Regions from separate parts of the Stenotrophomonas sp. 22385 genome, predicted to be linked through region 3. Evidence: predicted binding sites of a transcription regulator. Region 3 holds the regulator's gene; each other region holds the start of a gene.
The links. The regulator HrcA, encoded in region 3, represses chaperone genes, less so after heat shock. The targets are predictions, from matches to a motif close to TTNGCACTCNNNNNNNNNGAGTGCNAA.

Region 1 (2,267 bases), on a different contig from region 3:
GTCCATCGGGTTCATGCCGGCAGCCACGGCCTTGGCGCCTTCGCGGATCAGGGCCTGGGCGAGCACGGTGGCGGTGGTGGTGCCGTCGCCGGCGTCGTCGTTGGTACGCGAGGCGACTTCCTTCACCATCTGCGCGCCCATGTTCTCGAACTTGTCAGCCAGTTCGATTTCCTTGGCGACGGACACGCCGTCCTTGGTGATGGTCGGGGCGCCGAAGCTCTTCTCGAGCACGACGTTGCGGCCCTTCGGGCCCAGGGTGGCCTTGACGGCATTGGCGAGAACGTTGACGCCGCGCACCATGCGGGCGCGGGCGTCTTCACCGAAACGAATTTCCTTGGCAGCCATTGCGATTACCTTTTTATGTTGGGGCCGGGTCGTGCCCGGCGACATTAGATCGGGGCAGCGGGGCAACGCCCCGCGAGGCGGAATCAGCCGATGACGGCGAGGATGTCGTCTTCGCGCAGGACCTTGTATTCCACGCCTTCGCTCTTGTAGCTGCTGCCGGCGTACTGGCCGTAGATGACCTTGTCGCCGACCTTCAGCGACGGCGCACGCACGCTGCCATTGTCCAGCGGCTTGCCCGGGCCCACGGCCACGACTTCGCCCTTGGTCGACTTTTCCTTGGCCGAGTCGGGGATCACGATGCCGCCGGCGGAGACTTCGTCGGCTTCGATCGGCTTGACCACAACGCGGTCGTGAAGCGGCTTGATGTTCATGCGTGCCTCTTAAGTTGTTGATTGATTTGAAAAAGTCCGGCGATATTAGCACTCACCCCAGGTGACTGCCAGCACCGCTCGCGAAAAAACCCGCCAGTGCGGGACAGGGCAGAGATGGTGCTGTCCCCGGCCCTTTCAAGGGGGGGCCGACGATTTCTCCCAGACCGCCATTTTCTTGACGCACGTCTCAATGCGGAGTGCCGAAGACGACAAATCGATAGATGTGTCATATGGATTAGCTAGATTCGGCCGGCAAAACCCAATCACAAGGAGCCGTAGATGAGGTTGCTCACACCACTGTCCCTGGGGTGCCTGCTGGCGCTGGCCGCGGGTTCCGTCCAGGCAGACGTATTCATCAATGAACTGCACTACGACGACAGCACCCCGGCCGGGGATGTCGGCGAAGCCATCGAGGTGGTCGCCACCGGCGGAGAGGACCTGGGTACCTACCGGCTGTACCTGTACAACGGCAGCACGCCGTCGGCGGCCACGGTCTACGCAGACACCCCGGTGCCGGCCGGTAGCGCCGCCGGCTGTGGCAAGGCCAGCATCGCCACCGTCACCTACCCGACCAACGGCCTGCAGAACGGTGCCAACGACGGCATCGCACTGGTGGACGCCAGCGGCAGGGTGGTCCAGTTCATCAGCTACGAAGGCACCATCACCGCCGCCGGCGGCCCGGCCGCCGGGCTGACCAGCCAGAACATCCCGGTCAGCGAGAGCAACAGCACCGCGCCGGGCACCTCCCTGCAGCTCACCGGCAGCGGCAGCCAGTACGCCCACTTCACCTGGGCCGGATCGGCCGCGCAGACCTTCGGTGCCTGCAACGCCGGCCAGAGCTTCAGCGGCACCGGCGGCACCGGACCCAACACTCCGCCGTCGGTCACCACCACCACCCCGGAGCAGGGCGCGGCCAGCTTCCCGGCTGCCGCCGATCTGGTCGTCACCTTCAGTGAAAACGTCACCGCCAGCGCTGGTGCATTCACGCTCAGCTGCGGCCAGTCCGGCACGGTGCCGCTGACCCATGCCAACAGCGGCACCCGCTTCACCCTGTCCACCAACACCGCGCTGGTGGCCGGCGAAGCCTGCCGCTTCGATATCCGCGCCGCCCGCATCAAGGACGCGCAGGGTGCACGGCCGGCAGCGGATACCCGCATTGCCTTCACCGTGGCCAGCGGCGGTACCGGCCCCGGCCCCGATCCGGACCCGGGCAGCTACTACGCGAAGGTCAATACCTCCAGCCCCAGCCAGCTGCGCTGCTCGCTGCACGCCACCATCAAGGGCCACACCTCGTACCCGTACAGCGGCTCGGGCACCAGCACCTGGACCATCCTGGAAATCGCCGATGAGGATCCCAACAACAGCGGCCGGATCCTGGACGCATACCGCAACCGCAGTTACGCCAAGGTCAGCGACCGGGCCGGCACCGGCAGCGGGCTGACCTACAACCGCGAGCACACCTGGCCCAATTCGCTGGGTTTTGCCAGCACCACCGGCGACAAGGGCCTGCCGTACGCGCCTTATACCGATACCCACATGCTGTACCTGACC
Region 2 (2,267 bases), on a different contig from region 3:
GTGGAAGCGGCAATCGATGCACGCCTGGACACGGTGCAGGCGCAGTGGGATCCGCGTCCTTCCCTGGGCGTGGTGATGGCGGCCTCGCCGTACCCGGAGGCGCCGATCACCGGTGACGTCATCCACGGCCTGGACCAGGTGCCGTCCACGGCCAAGGTGTTCCATGCCGGCACCACGCTGGACGCGCAGGGCCAGGTGCTCAGCGCCGGCGGCCGTGTGCTGTGCGTGGCCGCGCTGGGCGACAGCGTGGGCGACGCGCAGGCCAATGCGTATGCCGGCGTGGCGAAGGTGTCGTGGGACAACGAGTTCCACCGCAACGACATCGGCTGGCGCGCGATCGCCCGCGAGCGGGCATGATCGCCGCGGCGCCCGGCCAACGGTCGGGCGCTACCCGGCAGGTGCCCACCGTTGGTGGGCACGCTCGAAGCAACAAAAAACCCGGCAACGCCGGGTTTTCTGTGTACTGCGTTGGACGCCGCATTACGCGGTGAACAGCGCCTTCATCTTCTTCAGCGCGTTCGCTTCGACCTGGCGGATGCGTTCGGCGGACACACCGTACTCATCGGCCAGCTCCTGCAGCGTGACCTTGCTGTCGGCGTCCAGCCAGCGGCGACGGATGATGTCGCGCGAGCGTGCGTCAAGCTCGGCCAGGCCTTCGCGCAGCAGCTGCAGCTGGTTGTCTTCGCTGTCGGCACGCTCATAGGCCATCGACGGATCTTCGTCGTTGGCGACCAGGAACGCAGCCGGCGACGGCGGCGCATGCTCGTTGTCGTCATCGCTGGGCGCATCGAAACCGACATCGCGGCCGGACAGGCGCGATTCCATTTCCAGCACTTCGCGTTCGGACACGTTGAGGTCCTTGGCGACCGCGGTCACCTCCGCCGCGTTCAACCAGCCCAGGCGGGTCTTGGACTTGCGCAGGTTGAAGAACAGCTTGCGCTGCGCCTTGGTCGTGGCGACCTTGACGATGCGCCAGTTCTTCAGGATGAACTCGTGCATTTCGGCACGGATCCAGTGCACCGCGAACGACACGAGGCGAACGCCCATGTCCGGGTCGAAGCGCTTCACGGCCTTCATCAGGCCGATGTTGCCTTCCTGGATCAGGTCGCCCAGCTGCAGGCCGTAGCCGTTGTAGCCACGGGCCACGTGCACCACGAAGCGCAGGTGGGAATGGACCAGCTCGCGCGCGGCGTCCAGGTCCTGCTCGTCGCGGAAGCGGCGGGCCAGGTCCTGCTCGTCATCGACCGTCAGCACCGGGATCTGGTGCACGGCGCCGATGTAGGCGTCCAGCGAACCGAGCGCACTGGGAATCGGAAGATTGTTTGCCACAAGGGCAGTAGACATGTTCTGGCTCATAGGGGTCATCTTATCAGTCCCGTATTTGGACTGCTGACAGTTCAAAAAGTTCCAGCGTTCCGTGAGTGAAACGCTGGCGCAGATCAGGCCCCTAACGTACCGCGAAATGGTGACAGTTGCGAGTGGGCCGCGCCGCGTCAGTTTCCATTTTAAATCAATGGGATATAGGCAAAAACGTCACAAGCACGTCGTTTTGGGCAGGACAATCCCACCAAAAGACACCCATTCAGGATGAAAACGTTGCCAGGCATTCAGCGCCGGCACCCGCCAACGCCTGAACGCCCCCAAAAGCCCCCCAAGCCGATGCACGGCACCGGAACCACCGAAGCCGACAGCCGAAGCCGCAACGCCCGGTAGTGCCACCCCATGGGTGGCAGGCCAGAACCCACCGACGCTTAGTAATATCCCGACAGACTCAAGAAAAACCCCTTCGCCTCATACCGCAGCTCGGTCAGGTCATCACTGAACTCGGTGAAGTTGTACCCGGCGCCGATCTTGAAGTTCTGCCCGACCTGGCGATCCACGCCCACCAGCCAGCCCTTCTTGTCGCCGCCCTCGCGCACATCCAGCCAGCGATACTCGGCAAGGGCTTCCCACTGGGAGAACAGCCGGTAGCGCAGCTGCAGTGCCGAGAAATTCACCCGGCTGTCCAGCCATTCGCCCTCGCCGCGCCCGGTGCGATAGTCGCCCCAACGCCCGGCCAGCTTGCCGGCCAGCTCCCAACGGTCACTGACCTGCATGACGCCTTCGAACGAGACGATCTGCGATTTCTGGTCATACACGTTGCCGCCTTCCTGGCCCAGCGACGCCACGTCGTACAGATAGGTGTACTTGCCGAACGCCGCCCAGCGCGTGTTGTCGTGCGGGCGCCAGGCGAACCCCAGGTTGGATTCCACCAGCTTGGCGTCAGC
Region 3 (2,267 bases):
CGCTGAGCAACGCGCCGGCGTGGGCCTGCCGGCGGTGGCTGCTGCCCAGTGCGGCAATCGAAGCCGGCTCCAGGTCTTCCCGCTGCAGCTCACCCAGCTGGTGTTCCAGGAAGCCGATGCGATCGCTGACATCGCCCTGCCGCGACAGCGACTCCGCTTCCTCCACCAGTGCCTGCCAACGCGCAGCCGCCTGACGGACCTGGCCGCGCTCGGCCTCGTTGCGGGCGAATGCGTCGAGCAACGCCAGCTGCGACGGCCGCGCCAGCAGCGCCTGCTGTTCGTGCTGCCCGTGGATCTCGACCAGCATGCCGGCCAGTTCGGTGAGCTGGGACAGGGTCACCGGGCGCCCATTGATCCAGGCGCGCGAGCCGCCATCGGCGCGGATGATCCGGCGCAGCTGGCACTGGTCCTCGTCATCCAGCTCGTTGTCGCGCAGCCATTGCCGGGCCGGGGCCTCTTCACCGGGCGCGAACTCAGCCGACAGTTCGGCACGCGCCGCGCCGTGGCGGACCACGCCGCTGTCGGCGCGCAGCCCGGACAGGAAGCCCAGGGCGTCGACCATCAGCGACTTGCCTGCGCCGGTCTCGCCGGAAACCACGGTCATGCCTGCGCCGAACTCCAGTTCGGTGGCGCGGACAACGGCAAAATCCTTGATCGATAGATGTCTGAGCATGGTATTGGGTTCTTGAGCCGCGCAACGCTAGCATGGGTGGGGCAGGCAGTGTTCCTGCCATTATCCAATGTCGCGTCTCACAGGTTGATTCCATGCACCCCTCCGCGCCCCATCTCGCGCCGCGCACCCGCCACCTGCTGCGGACGCTGATCGCGCGCCACATCCAGGACGGTGAACCGGTTGGCTCGCAGACCCTGGCGCGGTTGGCCGGGCTGGATGTCAGCCCGGCCACCATCCGCAACATCCTGGGCGATCTGGAAGACCTGGGCCTGCTCAGCTCAGCGCATGTCTCGGCCGGGCGGGTGCCCACCGCGCACGGCTACCGGGTCTTCGTCGACAGCCTGGTGAAGATGCAGCCGCCCGGCGAAAACGAGCTCAACCGCCTGCGCAGCGAGCTGTCCAGCGGTGCGGGCACCCAGGCCCTGCTTGGCAGTGCCTCGGAGCTGCTCTCGGCAATGAGCCATTTCGTCGGCGTGGTGGGCGCGCCGCGGCGCGAGCAGTTCGCCTTCCGCCACATCGATTTCGTGGCGCTGGATGCGCGCCGGGTGCTGGCCATCCTGGTGTTCGCCGACAACGAGGTGCAGAACCGGGTGATCGAACCCAGGCGCAGTTGGGAGCCGGCCGAGCTGGAGAAGGTGGCCAACTACCTCAACGCGCACTGCGCTGGGCGCCCGCTGGCCGAGATCCGCGCCACCCTGCTGGTCGAACTGCGCCAGGCGCGCACGGAGATGGAGCAGCTGCTGGCGCATAGCGTGGAACTGGCCGAACAGGCGATGGCGCCGCCGGCCGATGACATGGTGCTGGCCGGGCAGACCCGGTTGATGGGGGTGCAGGACCTGTCCGACCTGGACCGCCTGCGCGAACTGTTCGACCTGTTCGCCAGCAAGCGCGAGATCCTGCAGTTGCTGGAGCGCACCATCCAGGCCCCCGGGGTGCGCATCTTCATCGGCGAGGAAACCGGGGTGATGCCGCTGGAGAACGTCTCGCTGGTCACCGCCCCGTACTCGGCCGGTGGCCAGGTGCTGGGGGTGCTGGGGGTGATCGGGCCGAAACGGATGGCCTACGACCGCATGATTCCACTGGTGGAAGCCACCGCCCAGGTACTCGGCGCGGCGTTGGATGCCCCGGCCGGTGCCGGATTGTCCCGTAATCGCACCTGAAGCCGCCCTGGCTCTTGAATCGGGTCCAGCCGCCCACATAGGGGTGGGTGGAGGCGGAGAGTCACCGCCAAGGATCCGGAAATGAACCAAGATCAGCCTGATATCGCATCCCAGACCCCGGCCGGCGACGCCGCTGCGGGGGATACCCTGCAGCAGCAGCTGGAGAGCCTGCACAACGAACTGGCCCTGCTCCGGTCCGAGTCGCTGCGTGAGCGCGCCGACCTGGACAACCAGCGCAAGCGGGTGGCCCGCGACGTCGAACAGGCACGCCGCTTCGCCAACGAAAAGCTGCTGGGCGAGCTGCTGCCGGTGTTCGACAGCCTGGACGCCGGGCTCAACGCCGCCGGCGCCGAGCCCAGCCCGCTGCGCGAAGGCCTTGAGCTGACCTACAAGCAGCTGCTCAAGGTGGCGGCCGACAACGGCCTGACCCTGCT

Region 1: the regulator HrcA is predicted to act here: its motif matches at 762-788, upstream of ACTJI4_RS01725 (co-chaperone GroES).
Region 2: the regulator HrcA is predicted to act here: its motif matches at 1,367-1,393, upstream of rpoH (RNA polymerase sigma factor RpoH).

What each region holds. Positions count from the first base shown of each region.
Region 1 covers NZ_JBQEOG010000001.1:415,126-417,392, reverse strand. Annotated here, with positions in the region: gene groL (chaperonin GroEL) at 1-345, opposite strand, end outside; gene ACTJI4_RS01725 (co-chaperone GroES) at 429-716, opposite strand; gene ACTJI4_RS01720 (endonuclease) at 996-2,267, shown strand, end outside.
Region 2 covers NZ_JBQEOG010000001.1:376,849-379,115, reverse strand. Annotated here, with positions in the region: gene purD (phosphoribosylamine--glycine ligase) at 1-357, shown strand, start outside; gene rpoH (RNA polymerase sigma factor RpoH) at 481-1,356, opposite strand; gene ACTJI4_RS01525 (hypothetical protein) at 1,752-2,267, opposite strand, start outside.
Region 3 covers NZ_JBQEOG010000003.1:133,968-136,234, forward strand. Annotated here, with positions in the region: gene recN (DNA repair protein RecN) at 1-673, opposite strand, end outside; gene hrcA (heat-inducible transcriptional repressor HrcA) at 766-1,833, shown strand; gene grpE (nucleotide exchange factor GrpE) at 1,915-2,267, shown strand, end outside.